DNA from 4 places in the Thioprofundum lithotrophicum genome. Region 3 is predicted to be linked to each of the others. Evidence: predicted binding sites of a transcription regulator. Region 3 holds the regulator's gene; each other region holds the start of a gene.
What was found. Region 3 encodes sigma-54, which starts transcription at its own class of promoters, with help from an activator protein. Its sites were predicted from a motif close to TGGCANGNTNCNTGCTT; they were not measured.
Positions count from the first base shown of each region.

Region 1: the regulator sigma-54 is predicted to act here: its motif matches at 2,673-2,689, upstream of ACZ5BH_RS10145 (flagellar protein MotY).
Region 2: the regulator sigma-54 is predicted to act here: its motif matches at 1,693-1,709, upstream of glnA (glutamate--ammonia ligase).
Region 4: the regulator sigma-54 is predicted to act here: its motif matches at 1,663-1,679, upstream of nirB (nitrite reductase large subunit NirB).

Region 1 covers NZ_AP042379.1:2,148,357-2,152,567, reverse strand. Annotated here, with positions in the region: gene ACZ5BH_RS10155 (HvfX family Cu-binding RiPP maturation protein) at 1-471, shown strand, start outside; gene ACZ5BH_RS10150 (argininosuccinate synthase) at 484-1,701, opposite strand; gene ACZ5BH_RS10145 (flagellar protein MotY) at 1,799-2,662, opposite strand; gene ACZ5BH_RS10140 (FAD-dependent oxidoreductase) at 2,868-4,211, opposite strand, start outside.
Region 2 covers NZ_AP042379.1:1,241,850-1,246,060, reverse strand. Annotated here, with positions in the region: gene ACZ5BH_RS05915 (tRNA (5-methylaminomethyl-2-thiouridylate)-methyltransferase) at 1-132, shown strand, start outside; gene ACZ5BH_RS05910 (sulfurtransferase TusA family protein) at 129-362, shown strand; gene ACZ5BH_RS05905 (cation diffusion facilitator family transporter) at 429-1,583, shown strand; gene glnA (glutamate--ammonia ligase) at 1,768-3,174, shown strand; gene ACZ5BH_RS05895 (DUF4124 domain-containing protein) at 3,380-3,967, shown strand.
Region 3 covers NZ_AP042379.1:481,773-485,983, reverse strand. Annotated here, with positions in the region: gene hprK (HPr(Ser) kinase/phosphatase) at 1-417, opposite strand, end outside; gene ptsN (PTS IIA-like nitrogen regulatory protein PtsN) at 428-886, opposite strand; gene hpf (ribosome hibernation-promoting factor, HPF/YfiA family) at 896-1,234, opposite strand; gene ACZ5BH_RS02240 (RNA polymerase factor sigma-54) at 1,252-2,721, opposite strand; gene lptB (LPS export ABC transporter ATP-binding protein) at 3,082-3,807, opposite strand; gene lptA (lipopolysaccharide transport periplasmic protein LptA) at 3,804-4,211, opposite strand, start outside.
Region 4 covers NZ_AP042379.1:622,955-627,165, reverse strand. Annotated here, with positions in the region: gene ACZ5BH_RS02880 (NarK family nitrate/nitrite MFS transporter) at 1-1,256, opposite strand, end outside; gene nirB (nitrite reductase large subunit NirB) at 1,738-4,179, shown strand.

The sequences.
Region 1 (4,211 bases), 1.3 Mb from region 3:
AGCCTGCTCCGGCGTGCCCGCCAGGTGCTTTGCGTACTGAACAGGATTGGCGAATTCCTGCCCCCGCTGGGTCTGCGCCTGCTGCTGGCCTGGGAATTCTGGGAATCGGGCGTGGCCAAGTTCAGGGGCGAGAACTGGTTCGGCCAGATCCAGGATCAGTTTCCCTTTCCCTTCAACCTCATGCCACCCGACATCAGCTGGTTCCTCTCCACCTGGTTCGAGCTGCTGGGCGCCCTCGGCCTGGTGCTGGGGCTGGGTACCCGCTTCTTCAGCCTTGCGCTGATCATCCTGACCCTGGTGGCCTGGTATAGCGTGCATGCCGGCAACGGCTACAACGTCTGCAACAACGGCTACCAGTTGCCCCTGATGTATCTGATCATGTTCCTGCCGCTGCTGTTCAGCGGCCCCGGCAAGCTCAGTCTGGATGCCTGGCTCGCCCGCCGCTACGGTCTGCGCGCCGACTGCGCCTGAACATGGCGCCGCTCAGCCGCGGCGCTGACGCTGGGCGCGGATCCGCAGGCGCAGGGCATTGAGCTTGATGAAGCCCTCCGCATCCTTCTGATCGTAGGCGCCGGCATCGTCCTCGAAGGTGGCGATGCTCTCGTCGAACAGGCTGTCGGTGTCGGACTTGCGGCCGACCACGATCACGTTGCCCTTGTAGAGCTTCAGGCGCACCACGCCGTTGACCGTGGCCTGGGAAGCGTCGATCATCGCCTGCAGCATCTCCCGCTCCGGCGACCACCAGTAACCGTTGTAGATCAGGGTGGCGTAACGGGGCATCAGTTCGTCCTTGAGGTGGGCCACTTCCCGATCCAGGGTCAGGGATTCCATGGCCCGATGGGCCCTGAGCAGGATGGTGCCGGCCGGCGTTTCGTAGCAGCCGCGGGACTTCATGCCCACGTAGCGGTTCTCCACGATGTCGTCACGACCGATGCCGTGCTCGCCGCCGATCCGGTTGAGGGTCTCCATGACCGTGGCCGGGCTCATGGCCTCGCCGTCGATGGCCACCACGTCCCCTTTCTCGAAGGTCAGCTCGATGTAGCGGGGTGCGTCTGGCGCCTGCTCGGGCGAGACGGTCCAGCGCCACATGTCTTCCTCGGGCTCGGCCCAGGGGTCTTCCAGAATCCCGCCCTCGTAGGAAATGTGCAGCAGGTTGGCGTCCATGGAATAGGGCGACTTCTTGCCCTGCTTGAAATCGACCGGGATGCCGTGCTGCTCGGCATAGGCCATGAGCTTCTCCCGGGAATTGAGATCCCATTCCCGCCAGGGCGCGATGATCCGGACCTCCGGCATCAGGGCATAGGCGCCCAGTTCGAAACGCACCTGGTCGTTGCCCTTGCCGGTGGCGCCGTGGGCGATGGCGTCGGCGCCGGTCTCGCGGGCGATTTCCACCAGCCGCCGGGCGATCAGTGGCCGGGCGATGGAGGTGCCCAGCAGGTATTCGCCCTCGTACACCGCATTGGCCCGGAACATGGGGAAGACGTAATCGCGGGCGAAGTCCTCGCGCAGATCCTCGATGTAGATCTCCTTCACGCCCAGCGCCTCGGCCTTGGCCCGGGCCGGCTCCACCTCCTCACCCTGGCCGATGTCGGCGGTGAAGGTGACCACTTCGCAGCCATAGGTGTCCTGCAGCCACTTGAGGATGATGGAGGTGTCCAGGCCACCGGAATAGGCCAGGACCACTTTCTTGATCTCGCTCATGGGTTCTCCGTCGCGTCGAATCGCTGCCCGGCGGGCCGGGAAAGAGCGGAATTATACCGATTTCGGAACCAAAATGGGCAGCACGAACGTGCCGGACTTACCCTTTCATGAGCGTGATCTCCACCCGCCGGTTGCGGTTGCGACCGGCCTGGGTGCGGTTGCTGAACTTCACGTCTTTCTCGTGGTGGGGTACGACCCGGAACAGCGCCGCCGGCAAGCCCTTGCCGATCAGGTAATCACGCACCGCCTCGGCCCGCTTGCGCGCCACCTTGAGGTTGATGCGGGCAAAGCCCTTGCTGTCGGTCCAGCCGTCGATGCGGATCCGCTTCACGGAAGGGTCGATTTGCAGGTATTCGGCGATCTGATCCAGACGCGCGCGCATGCCCGCATCGAGCGAGGTCTGGCCGAAGGCATACTGGAAGACGGTGTGACGCACGTCGTCGAAATCGTACCCCAGCAGGTTCTGTTCGCAATGCTGGAAACGCGACCAGGCCTCGCCGAAGCGCAGGCTGGTCAGGCGCAGCTCGACGATGTCGCTGCCATCGGCCCAGTCCCGGTAGCGCAGGACAGGGATCATGCCGGTCTCCAGCTCGGCCAGCAGCCGCCGGGCCCAGCCGTTGTTGAGATAGAAGGGGGTCTTGCCAGGCACCACCGGCACCGTGCCCAGATTGCGGGGATGGGTGAAGTGCTTCCATTCCGGCGGCAACGACATCAGCCGGGCCGTACCGCCCGCCTTGGGCCCCCGCAGGACCTGGATCCGGAAGATCAGCCCGTGCTTGGGACGGCGCAGAAAATCCGCCTGGCCGAACCCCGGGATCACGTGGGTGAGCACACACTGCAACCGATCCCCGTCACTGGCCCAACCGGCCGTATCCAGCGGCGCGTGGATATAGCGATAGTCTGCCCGCAGCGGCAGGGCCACGGCCAGCAGGGCGGCGAAAAGCGACAGTTTTCCATTCATGCCCGGAAAAATGCAACGGCCGTGCCAGATTGGCTTCGATTCAAACGGGTTGCAAATAACGCGGAGGGCGCAGAGACGCCGAGTTCACAGAGGATTTTCGAATTTATCGATCCTTGATGGATGGGCAATCGTTGCGCTCAAAATCCATCACTACTCTGCGCTCTCTGCGTCTCTGCGCCCTCCGCGTTTCTTCCACCGAGCCCCGCTATTTGTTCTTGCGCCGTTCGGCGCGGCGCAGGCGGGAGGCGAGGCGGCGGGCCAGGTCGCCGAACAGTTCGGTCTGGGTGGGGTGGGGGTGGATGGCGTGGCCGACCTGTTCCAGGGTCATCTCGCCGGCGACCATCATCACGCCCTCGCCGATCAGGGTGTCGGCGTGGTCGGCGAGGAAGTGGACGCCGATCACCCGGTGGCTGGCCTTGTCGGCCACCAGCTTGATCAGGCCCTGGGTCTCGCCGGTGATCATGGCCTTGGCATCGATGCTCATGGGCACCTTGATCTCGGCGGCGTCGATGCCGCGGGCCTTGGCCTGATCCAGGGAGAGGCCCACGAAGGCGGCCTCGGGACGGGTGAAGATCACGCCCGAGTCCTTGGTTTCGTCGTAGGTCATGTCCTCGCCGGCGATGGTGGCGGCCGCGACACGGCCCTGCTGGCCGGCGGTGTGGGCCAGCATCAGGCCGCCGATCACGTCGCCCACGGCGAAGATGTGGGGCACCGAGGTGCGGCAGCGCGCGTCGGCCTTGATCACGCCGTTCTCCACGGCCACGCCGGCCTTGTCGAGCTTCAGGGGCTCGAGCACCGGACGCTTGCCGGTGGCCATCAGCACGTAGTCGCAGGTGAAGCTGTGGCTCTTGCCGTCGGCACCTTCCCAGGTGAGCTTCATGGCGCCCGGCTCGCCCTTGATGCCGGTGACCCTGGCCGCCGTCTCGATGGTCAGGCGCGGATCGGCGTCGAGGATGGCCGTGAGCTGTTTGGCCACTTCCGGCTCCACTTCGGCCAGGATCCGATCCTGGCCTTCGAGCAGCAACACCTTGGTGCCGAAGTCCTGGAAGATCTGGGCCATCTCCACGCCGATGGCGCCGCCGCCGATGACGCCAAGGCGCTTGGGCGTCTCGGGCAGGTTCCAGACGGTGTCGGAGGTGAGCACGCCGCCCGATTCCAGGCCCTCGTGGGCGCCGGGGATGTGCGGCACGAAGGGCGGCGCGCCGGTGGCGATCACCGCCACGGCGAAGCTCACGGTGCGGCCCTCCTTGCCCTCGCCCGGCTGCGGACGGGTGAAGGGATCGGTCAGGTTTGCGCCGGTGTCGATGAACACGTGATGATCATCGACGAAGCTGGCGAAGCCCTGGATGACGTCGATCTTCACGCCCTTGTCGGTGTTCAGGGCCATCTTGCCGCGGGTCTCGAGTACCTCGCGGCGGTGTTTCTCGAGCTGCTGCCAGTCCAGCTTCGGCTTGTCGGTGCCCTTGATGCCGAGCAGCTTGTCGTGGGCACGGTCGCGAATGCGATCGGCCGCCGCCCGCCAGGCCTTGGAGGGAATGCAGCCACGCCA
Region 2 (4,211 bases), 760 kb from region 3:
GCGGCCCGCTACGGCCAGGGCCGCAGCGCCCCCCAAGTGGCGCTGGAAGTGACGCCCCCCGGCGGCGAGCCCCGCCGCCTCGAGGTGGAACCCCTGCATCCCAACGACATCGATCCGGCCTGGCACGTATGAGCGAAACCCGCGAACTCGACGCCCGCCGCCTGCTCTGCCCCCTGCCGGTGATCCGCACCCAGGACGCCGTCGAGCATATGCAGCCCGGCCAGCGCCTACGCATCATCGCCACCGATCCCGGCGTGAAGAACGACATCCCCGCCTGGTGCCGGATCAACGGCCACAGTGTCGAGTCGATCGAGGAGCAGGGCGACGAGATCCTCATCACCATCACCGTCGGCGAGGGATGACCGGCCCCGGAAGGAAAGAAGAAAACGCCTGCAGGAGCAGCGCGAGCCGCGAAAATCAATGATCACATGACCGATTCCCCCGAAAAAACCGCCCGCCAGCACCGCCACGACGAGACGGTGCGGATCACCGTCATCGGCGCGGTGGTGGACTTCCTGCTGGCCGTGGTGAAGATCGTGGTGGGCTTCCTGGCCCACTCCCAGTCGCTGATCGCCGACGGCATCCACTCCCTCTCGGATCTGGTCACCGACGCGGTGGTGCTGTATGCCGCCCGGCATGCCCATCAGGACGCCGACGAGGATCACCCCTACGGCCACGGCCGATTCGAGACCATCGCCACCGTGGCGCTGGGCATCGCCCTGATGGGCCTGGCGGTGGGCATCGCCCTGGACGCGGTTTACCGGCTGGTGGAGGGCGAGCCCCATGCCCTGCCGGGGGCCGCGGCGCTGGTGGTGGCCGGGCTGTCGGTGCTGTCGAAGGAGATCCTCTACCGATATACCGTGTTCGTGGCCGAGCGTCACAACTCGCCCATGCTCAAGGCCAATGCCTGGCACCACCGTTCCGACGCCCTGTCCTCCGTGGTGGTGCTGTTCGGCGTCGGCGGGGCCATGGCCGGCTACTGGTACCTGGATGGCCTCGCGGCCATCGGCGTGGGCCTGATGATCGCGAAGATCGGCTGGGATCTGGCCTGGAACGCGGTGCGCGAACTGGTGGACACGGCCCTGGAGCCGGAGCGGGTGGAGGCCATCCGCAAGGCGATCCTCGACGTGGACGGGGTCATCTCCCTGCACATCCTGCGCAGCCGGCGCATGGGCGGCGAGGCCCTGGTGGACGTGCACATCCAGGTCTCGCCCACCATCTCGGTGTCGGAGGGCCATTACGTCAGCGAGACGGTGCGCCGGCGGGTGATCGCCGAGATCGACGAGGTGACCGATGTCATGGTGCACATTGACCCGGAGGACGACGAAGCGGTACCCTCGCCTCCGGATCTGCCGCTGCGCAGCGAACTGCTGGAGCGTCTGCTGCGCCACTGGCAGGAGATCGAGGCGGCCCGGCAGATCCTGGACGTGACCCTGCACTATCTGGAAGGGCACATCCAGGTGATTCTGCACCTGCCCGTGGAAACGCTGGCCGAGACTTCGGCCGAGGCACTGGCACGGCGGTTCCGCGAGGCCGCGGTCCCGGAACGCTGTGTTTCGCGGGTGGATCTGTGCTTTCAATGAAGCACTGTTTTGGTGCAAACAATAACAGAGGTGTTCCATTCTGGTGCACCAAGACCGTCAGTTTCGGGGGAATGTCACGCTTTCCTTTTGAAAACAATCGCTTGCCTTGTGGCATGTTTCATGCACCAGGTGGGCATCGGTTTTTTCACGCTAGCCACACTTTTCAATCTCTGGAGAGGCTCACATGTCTGACAACGTTCTGAAGATGATCAAGGACAACGGAGTCAAGTTCGTCGACTTCCGTTTCACCGACACCAAGGGCAAGGAGCAACACGTCTCGGTGCCGGCGCACACCGTGGACGCCGATCTGTTCACCGACGGCAAGATGTTCGACGGTTCCTCCATCGCCGGCTGGAAGGGCATCAACGAGTCGGACATGATCCTGATGCCCGATGCCGAAACCGCCGTGATGGATCCCTTCACCGACGAGCCGACCCTGATCCTCACCTGTGACGTGATCGAGCCGGCCACCGGCCAGGGCTACGAGCGCGATCCCCGCTCCCTGGCCAAGCGCGCCGAGGCCTACCTGAAGTCCACCGGCATCGCCGATACCGCCTACTTCGGTCCCGAGCCCGAGTTCTTCGTCCTCGACGACGTGCGCTGGGGGGCCGACATGAGCGGCGCCTTCTACAAGGTGGACTCGGAAGAGGCCGACTGGAACTCGGAAAAGGTCTACGAAGACGGCAACATCGGCCACCGTCCCGGTCCCAAGGGCGGCTACTTCCCGGTGCCCCCGGTCGACTCCCTGAACGACATGCGCGCCGCCATGGTCCTGGCCATGGAAGAGATGGGCGTGGTCTGCGAGGTGCATCACCACGAAGTGGCCACCGCCGGCCAGTGCGAGATCGGCACCCAGTTCAACACCCTGGTGCGCCGCGCCGACTGGAACCAGATCCTCAAGTACTGCGTGCACAACGTCGCGCACATCTACGGCAAGACCGCCACCTTCATGCCCAAGCCGCTGGTGGGTGACAACGGCAACGGCATGCACGTGCACCAGTCGCTGGCCAAGGACGGGCAGAACCTGTTCTCGGGCGATCAGTACGGCGGCCTCTCCGAGCTGGCCCTGTACTACATCGGCGGCATCATCAAGCACGCCAAGGCCCTCAACGCCCTGACCAACGCCTCCACCAACTCCTACAAGCGTCTGGTGCCCGGCTTCGAGGCCCCCGTGCTGCTGGCCTACTCGGCCCGCAACCGCTCCGCCTCCATCCGCATCCCCTACGTCTCCAACCCGAAGGCCCGACGCATCGAGGTGCGCTTCCCGGATCCCACCGGCAACCCGTACCTGTCCTTCTCGGCCATGCTCATGGCCGGCCTCGACGGCATCCAGAACAAGATCCACCCGGGCGATGCCGCCGACAAGGATCTCTACGAGCTGCCGCCGGAAGAGCTCAAGGACATCCCCACCGTCTGCTCCTCGCTGGAAGAGGCCCTGGAGAACCTGGACAAGGATCGCGCCTTCCTCACCGCCGGCGGCGTGTTCACCGACGACATGATCGACGCCTACATCGAACTCAAGATGGAAGAAGTCACGCGCCTGCGCATGACCACCCATCCCGTCGAGTTCGACATGTACTACTCGCTCTGATCGACGGTCCGTCAGCGCAAGAGAAAACGCCCCCGCATTTGCGGGGGCGTTTTCGTCTGTGCGACCCCCTTTCCGCGTTCTGAAAAAGCCATGATGCAGGCTGGCGCAAGCGCAGCGGAGCCGGCAACGCCCGCATGTCGGTGTTCCGGAACCGGCGATTCTCCTTTCGGTTGTCCTGCCACAGCGATTCGTCTATTCTCGGGGCATGCGCATCCTGATCCTGCTGCTGTCCCTGAGCCTTTCCCTGTCCCTCGCGGCACAGGAAAAGGTTTACAAGAAGGTCCATCCCGACGGCACCGTCGAATACAGCGACAAGCCCATCGAAGGCGGCGAACTGATGAACGTCCCCAGGGGCACGATCATCACCATGCCCAAGCCCTCCGGCTTCAAGGCGGCGGAAACCACCGCCGATCGCAAGGCCGCCGCCCGCAAGCAGGCCGAGGAACACGCTGCGGCCTATACCCGTTTCGAGATCCTGCGGCCGAAGGACGACGAAGCCATCCGCAGCAACGCCGGCAACCTGACCGCCCAGCTCGCCCTCGAGCCCGGCATCGTCGAAGGCGACCGGCTGCGCTGGAAGCTCGACGGCAATCCCATCGAAGGCGCCGGCGGCCTCACCCTGATCCTGCGCAACGTGGATCGCGGCACCCACACCCTGCAGGCGGAAATTCTCGACGCCGACGGCAAGGTGGTCAAGCGCACCCCCGTCATCACCTTCCATCTCCTGCGCTACGCCGGCGGCCCGGTCCCCCTCGGCCAGACCCCCTCCACCCCGACCGGCCTGCCCCAATAAGAAGTTCCAAATATCAGACCATGGTGCGTCGTGTGCACTGAGCCCTGCGGGACAGGGAGCCGTTTCGTGACCTTCGGCCGCAGGGATGCGGCCGTAGAGCCTACAGGGATGTATTCACGGCGCGTCACGAAACGGCTCCCTGTCCCGCAGGGCGATGTTGGTATCAGATACCCCCGTCTGACTGATCCGGTATTTGGAACTTTCATTTAACCCGAGATCATGCCGAGCGGGCTTCAGCCCGACA
Region 3 (4,211 bases):
GATCTGCCGGGCGGCGAGGCGGCGGGTGAGGGCATAGCGCAGGGTGTCGACGAGGTGGCCGGCGGGACGGGGCGAGGTGAGGACGGGGATGCCGGCCGCGCCGGCCCGGTCCCGCAGGTCGGGCGGCACCGGCAGGGCGTCGCTCACGATCAGGATTTCGGTGGGGGGCTGGAGGATCCGCGCGATGGCGTCGTGCCGCGAGTTGGCGCCGAGCTGGTCCAGATAGGCCAGTTCGGTCTGGCCGAGCACCTGGATGGGGTTCGGCCGCACCGGGTTGAGATAGCCCACGGCGTTGCCGCCGGCCTCGCGCAGGCGGGATTCGTCCAGGGCCCGATCCCGGGCGGCGGGCGCCGCCTGCCAGGCCAGGTCCAGGCTCGCCTGCAGGGGGTCGAGAAGTTGCCGGGCGGTCAGCGCCACGGGGCCGGCGTCAGGCCGCGGGTTGCCATTGCCGCAGCAGGTTCAGGATCTCGGCCGGGCTGCGGCAGGCCCGCAGCCGCTGGCGGAATTCGCTCTCCTGGAACAGGCTGGCGAGCATGGCCAGGATGCGCAGGTGATCCTCGGTGGCCTGCTCCGGCACGATGAGGGCGAACAGCAGATCCACCGGCTGATCGTCGATGGCATCGAAGTCCACGCCCTGGCGCAGGTGGATCAGGGCGGCGGTGGTGTGGTCGGTGTTCTTGAGCCGGCCGTGGGGAATGGCCACGCCGCTGCCGATCCCAGTGCCGCCCAGGCGCTCCCGGGAGAGCAGGGCGTCGAAGATGTCTTCGGCGCTGCCGGGCTGATCGTGGGCGATCAGTTCGCTGAGCGCTTCCAGGGCGCGCTTCTTGCTGTGCGCGTTCACATCGATGGCGATGCGATCGGGCGAGAGGAGATCGGTCAGTTGCATGGCGGCGGTTCAGGCTTCCCCGGAGATGTCCTGCTGCTTGCGTTCGGCTCCTTCGCTGCGGCGGTGATCGGTGAGCTTTTCCTTGTGCTTGCGGATCTGGCGGTCCAGCTTGTCGGCCAGTTCGTCGATGGCCGCGTAGAGGTTGCCGTTCTCGGCTTCGGCGAACAGATCCTTGCCGCTGACGTGCACCGTGGCTTCGGCCTTCTGACGTTCCTTCTCCACGCTGAGGATCACATGGGCGTTGGTGACATGGTCGAAGTGGCGTTCCAGCCGGGCCAGCTTGCTGGTGACGTAGTCGTGCATGGCGTCGGTGATTTCCACGTGGTGACCGGTGACGTTCAGTTGCATGGCGGGCTCCTTGTTGTTCAGGCCAGACGTTTGCGTTCGTTGGAGGGAGGGATGTTCATGGCTTCGCGGTACTTGGCCACCGTGCGGCGGGCCACGTTGATGCCCTGCTCGGCGAGGATGCCGGCCAGCTTGCTGTCGCTGAGGGGCTTTTTCGGATCCTCCTCGGCGATCAGCTTGCGGATCCGCGCGCGGATCGCGGTGGCCGAGCATTCGCCGCCATCGGCGGTGGAGACGTGGCTGGAGAAGAAGTACTTGAGTTCGAAGATGCCGCGGGGCGTGTGCATGTACTTCTTGTTGGTGACCCGCGAGATGGTCGATTCATGCATGTCCACCGCTTCGGCGATGTCGTGCAGCACCAGGGCCTGCATGGCTTCCTCGCCGTGTTCGAGGAAGCCGGTCTGGCGCTCGACGATGGCGGTGGCGACCTTGAGCAGGGTCTCGTTGCGACTCATCAGGCTCTTGATGAACCAGCGGGCTTCCTGGAGCTGGTTCTTGATGTAGGTGTTGTCTTCGGGGTTGCGCACTTCCCGGGCCAGGCTGGCGTAGGTGGGGTTGACCCGCAGGCGGGGCGCGGCGTCGGGATTGAGTTCCACCTTCCAGCGGTCGCCCACCTTGGTGACGATCACGTCGGGCACGATGTATTCGGGCTGCTGATCGGTGATCTGGCTGCCGGGCCGCGGATTGAGCGACTGGATGAGCTGCAGCACTTCCTTGAGCGTGTCCTCGTCGAGTTTCATGCGCCGCATGATCTGGGCATAGTCGCGCGCGGCGAGGCGCTCGAAGTGCTGCTCCACCAGGGCCATGGCCTGGGCCAGGCGGGGATGGTCGATGGGATACTGGCGCAGTTGCAGGAGCAGGCTTTCGCGCAGATCCCGGGCGGCGATGCCGGGCGGGTCGAAGTTCTGGATGCGGTGCAGTACCGCCTCGATTTCCTCCGGCGCCAGTTCCTGTTCGCCGGCCAGGGCTTCGTGGATCTCCTCGACGCTCAGGGTCAGGAAGCCGTCGTCGCCGATGGCGTCGATGATGAACTCGGCGATGGCCCGATCCGTGGGGCTGAAGGGGGTGAGATCCATCTGCCAGGTGAGGTGTTCGTGCAGGCTGGTGCCGCCGGGGCGGCTGTTGTATTCGATCTCGCGCGGGTCGAAGTCGCTGGCGGGGGCGCTGCCCGGGCCCACCGGGGCCAGGCTGTCGTAGATGTCGTCCCAGTTGGAGTCGACCGGCAGATCCTCGGGGATGTCGCTGGCGCCGTCGGCGGGCGTCTCGCTCAGGGCTTCCTCGGTGGCCTCGACGGGCTCGCCCGGCGCGGCCTCGGCCTCGGGACCGGCATCGCCGTCCTCGTCCATCTCCAGCAGGGGGTTGGCGTCGAGGGCCTCCTGGATCTCGGTCTGCAATTCCAGCGAGGATAGCTGCAGGAGCCGGATGGCTTGCTGCAACTGGGGGGTCATGGTCAGGTGCTGACCGAGACGGAGTTGTAGGGTCTGTTTCATCGATCCGGTTCGGGGGTACCACGGGCCGGCGGCTTTCGCGGCGGCAGAATCAATTCTAGCCCGGATATTGCACCAAGTCGAGGACGGGCGGACGAACAAGTCTTTGAGTGATAAAGATTTGTTGATGCCTTGAGACGATTTCTCCAAGGTCATTCTTTCCGCCCGTCCTCTGTGCCGGCCCTTGCGGCTTTTCGCTCGCGCTCGCTTGCGCTTCACGAAAGACGTAGCGTTGGCTACGCCTTTCGCTCCAGCGCGGCGCGAGCGCGGCTGCAAAGACCGCAATCATCCGGCACCTTGGTGCAATATCCGGGCTCGCCTATTTCTTGCATGAAAGCAGGGCGAGGGCAGAGGGGTTGCGTTTCACAACCGGAACTGTTCGCCCAGGTAGACCTTGCGCACCTGGGGATCGGCCAGCAGGCTGTCGGGGTCGCCCTGGGCGATGACACGCCCGGCGTTCATGATGTAGGCCCGTTCGCAGATCCCCAGGGTTTCGCGCACGTTGTGATCGGTGATCAGCACGCCGATGTCCCGCGCCTTGAGGTGGCGGATGATGGCCTGGATGTCGAGCACCGAGATGGGATCGACGCCGGCGAAGGGTTCGTCGAGCAGCACGAAGCGCGGTTCCATGGCCAGGGTGCGGGCGATCTCCACCCGCCGCCGTTCGCCGCCGGAGAGGCTCTGGCCGAGATTGTTGCGAATGTGGCCGATGTGCAGCTCGTCGAGCAGGGCCTCGAGCCGCTCCTCGCGCTGGGTGCGATCCAGATCCGGGCGCAGTTCGAGGATCGCCATGATGTTGTCGGCCGCGGTGAGCTTGCGGAACACCGAAGCTTCCTGGGGCAGGTAGCCGATGCCGAGGCGGGCCCGCTGGTGCATGGCCAGGCGGGTGATGTCCCGCTCGTCCAGCGCGATGCGCCCCGCGTCGGCCGGCACCAGCCCCACCACCATGTAGAAGGAGGTGGTCTTGCCGGCGCCGTTGGGGCCGAGCAGGCCCACCACCTCGCCGCTGTCGATGCGCATGGAGACGCCGTCGACCACGTTGCGGCCCTTGTAGCGCTTGACCAGATCCCGGACCTGCAGGGTGCTCATGGCGGGCTCTCGGTTTCTTCCGCCGGCGGCTGGATGGTGATGTGCACCCGGCCCTCGCCGGCGCGGGCCTTCACCGTGGCGGCGGCGATGTCGTAGATCAGGTGTTCCCCCCGGAAGCGGTTCGGGCCCTGTTCCACCTGCGCGTCGCGATCCAGGTGGACGGTGCGGCTGGCCACTTCGTATTCCATGCGCCGGGCCGAGGCATGGACCGGCGGCTGTTCGGGCGCCGGGGTCTGGATCAGGGTGGCGGGTCGGCCCTCGACGATGATGCGCTGCAGGCGATCGCCCTCGAGGTGTACCACCAGGCGGTCGCCGGTGACGCGCAGGCTGCCCTGGGTGAGGGTCACGTCGCCGGTGTATTCGCTGTAGCCGCGCTGTTCGTCCACCACCACCTGGCGGGCACG
Region 4 (4,211 bases), 140 kb from region 3:
CGGCGCTTGACCAGGGGAATCACGGCGAATACGGCGCCGTTGCCGGCATTGACGAACAGGGAGGAGAACACCACCACCGCCACGGCCGCGGCAATGGGCCAGCTCGCGTCCATGAAGCTCATCAGGAAGTAGCCCACGGCCAGCCCGGCCAGGATCACCGCCAGGGAGCGCTTGCGGCCGAAGCGGTCCGAGATCCAGCCGCCGGCCGGGCGCATGATGAGGTTCAGCCCGGCAAACACCGAGGCGATGGCGCCGGCCGCCACCGCCGAGAGGTTGAAGGTGTCCTGGAAGAACAGCGGCAGCATGGAGACCACGGCCAGCTCGGAGCCGAAGGTGACCATGTAGGCCAGATCCAGCGCCGCCACCTGCTTGAACTTGTAGCGTTCGATGTCCGGCACCGGCTCGCGGAACACGTGGCCGTTGATCTGGTAGATGCGAAAGGTCTGGAACAGAAACAGGCTGCCGAGGATGGCATAGATGATGTCGGTCACCGCTTCGCTCAGCATGCCCAGGTTGGCCGGGCCGAGCTTCCAGGCCAGTACGCCCAGGGCCGCGTACAGGGGGACGTTCATCAGGATGTAGAGAAAGAAGTCACCGGGGCTGGTGATCTCCAGCGCGCCGTTGCGCCTGGGCTTGAAATAGGTGGAGCCCTTGGGCGTGTCGGTCACCGAGAAGAAGTACACGGCCGAATAGATCAGGGCCAGCAGGCCGGTGGTGCCGATGGCCCAGCGCCAGCCGTCGTCGCCGCCGAACAGCAGGGCCAGGGTGGGCAGGACCAGCGCAGCGCCGGCGGAGCCGAAGTTGCCCCAGCCGCCGTAGATCCCCTGGGCCACGCCTGCCTGCTTGGCCGGGAACCATTCGGAGATCATGCGGATGCCGATCACGAAGCCGGCGCCGGCGAAGCCGAGCAGGAAGCGCATCATGGCCAGTTGTTCATAGGTGTCGGCCACGGCGAAACCGAAACAGAGGAAGGCCGAGACGAACAGCAGGCCCGAATAGACCCGGCGCGGGCCGAAGGCGTCGGTGAGCATGCCGATGATGATCCGCCCCGGAATGGTCAGGGCCACGTTGAGGATCAGCAGGGTCTTGATCTGCTGATCGGTGAGGCCGAGGGTGTCGCGCATGGCGCCCAGCAGGGGCGCGTGGTTGAACCAGACGAAGAAGCTCAGGAAGAAGGCGAACCAGGTCAGATGCAGGATGCGCATCTTTCCGGAGAACGACAGCAGGTTGATCTTGCTGTGGTCGATGACGGACATGGTGGTCTCCAGCGGCAAGGCAAAAGGGTTGCAAGATGTTGCCGGCTCTACAGCAATTAGCGTGCCATTATCATAAGACATTGAATAAAAAGGAAAAACCCGTTTGAGCGAGTGGTTTTCATGCACAGCCGGAGTGCAGCCGGACGGCGCCTCTATCAGCCGTGACTGATGTTGGTGCAGTCTCCGGCCGTGGCGGTGGACAGGGGCGCATGCCCCATGCCGGTGCCGCCGGCGCGCCGGCGTTGCGCTTTGGGGCGTGAAGGGCGGGCAGGAAGAGGGTGTGCACCATCTTGGTGCAACCGTCCCGGCAGGGCAGGGAGAGTGTCCCTGCGAAACGAGGGGGAATGTAAAAAATAATTCAATTAAAAACAAACGGTTACGGATTGTTTTATGAATTTCTAATGAATGGCACGGTAGTTGCTGAAAGGGGTGCAGACCTGACAGGCATCACGCAACGCACGCTATTCATCTGGAGCTACGCATGAAAGAGAAACTGGTTGTCATCGGGAACGGCATGGCAGGGATCCGCACCGTGGAAGAACTGCTCAAGGTGGCCCCCGATGCCTACGACATCACCGTCTTCGGCGACGAGCCCTACGGCAACTACAACCGGATCATGCTCTCGCCGGTGCTGGCCGGCGAGAAGACCATCGACGAGATCATGCTCAACGACGAGCAGTGGTACGCCGACAACGGGATCACCCTGCACAAGGGCAAAAAGGTGGTGAAGATCGACCGCGTCAGACGCAAGGTGATCGCCGAGGACGGCACCGAGGCCGACTACGATCGCCTGCTCATCGCCACCGGCTCGCGGCCCTTCATCCTGCCCATCCCGGGCAAGGATCTGGACGGGGTGGTGAGCTTCCGCGACATCCACGACGTGGACAGCATGATCGCGGCCGCGAAGCAGGGCAAGCACGCCGTGGTCATCGGCGGTGGCCTGCTGGGCCTGGAAGCGGCCAACGGCCTGATGCAGCAGGGCATGAGCGTGACCGTGGTGCACATCATGGACATCCTCATGGAGCGCCAGCTCGACCGCCCCGCGGCCGAGATGCTGCGCAAGAACCTCGAGGAGCGGGGCATGAACTTCCTCATGCCGGCCGAGACCGAGGCCATCGTGGGCAAGGATCGGGTGGAGAAGGTGCGCTTCAAGGACGGCACCGAGCTGTATGCCGATCTGGTGGTGATGGCCGTGGGCATCCGCCCCAACATCGAACTGGCCAAGGAGGCCGGCATCCACTGCGAGCGGGGCATCGTGGTCAACGACACCCTGCAGACCTTCGACCCGCGGATCTATGCCGTGGGCGAATGCGTACAGCATCGTGGCGTCACCTACGGCCTGGTGGCGCCCCTGTTCGAGATGGCCAAGGTTTGCGCCAACCACCTGGCCCAGTACGGCATCGGCCGTTACGAGGGCACGGTCACCTCCACCAAGCTCAAGGTCACCGGCATCGATCTGTTCTCGGCCGGCGACTTCCTCGGCGACGACAACACCGAGGAATTGGTCTTCCAGGATGCCTCGCGCGGCGTGTATCGCAAGCTGGTGGTGCAGGACAACCGGATCAAGGGCGCCGTCATGTACGGCGACACCATCGACGGTTCCTGGTACTTCGATCTGATGCGCGACGGCACCGACATCTCCGAGATGCGCGAGCACATCCTGTTCGGTCAGGCGCATCTGGGCGATTCGGGGCACGGCGAGCAGAACCGGGTGGCCGCCATGCCCGACGATGCCGAGATCTGCGGCTGCAACGGCGTGTGCAAGGGCGACATCGTCAAGGCCATCACCGAGAAGAAGCTCTTCACCCTGGAGGACGTGCGCGCCCACACCAAGGCGTCCAGCTCCTGCGGCTCCTGCACCGGCCTGGTGGAGGCCCTGCTGGCCCACGTGGTGGGCGGCGACTATTCCACCGCGCCGCACCTCAAGCCCCTGTGTGGCTGCACCGACAAGACCCACGACGAGGTGCGCGAGCAGATCCGCAAGCAGCAGCTCAAGGACATCCCGGCCGTGATGCAGGCCCTGGACTGGAAGACGCCCGACGGCTGTCCCAAGTGCCGCACCGCCCTCAACTACTACCTGCTGTGCGAATGGCCGGGCGAATACCAGGACGACAGCCAGTCGCGCTTCATCAACGAGCGTGCCCACGCCAACATCCAGAAGGACGGCACCTACTCGGTGATCCCGCGCATGTGGGGTGGCGGCACCAGCCCGAAGGAGCTGATGAAGATCGCCGAGGTGGCGGAGAAGTACGGCGTCAAGTACGTGCACGTCACCGGCGGCCAGCGCATCGGCCTGTATGGCCTGAAGAAGGAGCAGTTGCCGCACATCTGGAAGGATCTGGAAGAGGCCGGCTTCGTCTCGGGCCATGCCTACGGCAAGGCCCTGCGCACGGTCAAGACCTGCGTGGGCAAGGAATGGTGCCGTTTCGGCACCCAGGACTCCACCCACCTCGGCATCGAGATGGAGAAGCTCACCTGGGGTTCCTGGACGCCGCACAAGTTCAAGATGGCCGCCTCCGGCTGCCCGCGCAACTGCGCCGAGGCCACCATCAAGGACCTGGGCGTGGTCTGCGTGGATTCCGGTTACGAGATCCACGTGGGCGGCAACGGCGGCGTGAAGGTTCGTGCCACCGACTTCCTGGTGCACGTCAAGACCGAGGAAGAAGTGCTCGAATACGTGGCCGCCTTCATGCAGCTCTACCGCGAGCATGCCCACTATCTGGAACGCACCGCCCCCTGGATCGAACGGGTCGGCCTGGCCTGGGTCAAGGAACAGATCGTCGAGGACGAAGCCAAGCGCAAGGCCCTCGCCGAACGCTTCCGGGAAGCCCAGAAATACGCCCAGCAGGACCCCTGGAAGGAAATGGCCGAAAACGAAGCCAAGCGGGTCGAATTCGAACCGCTCAAGGTGGTGGCTTCGTAAAGGATATGGTGGAAGGAACGCAGAGGGCGCAG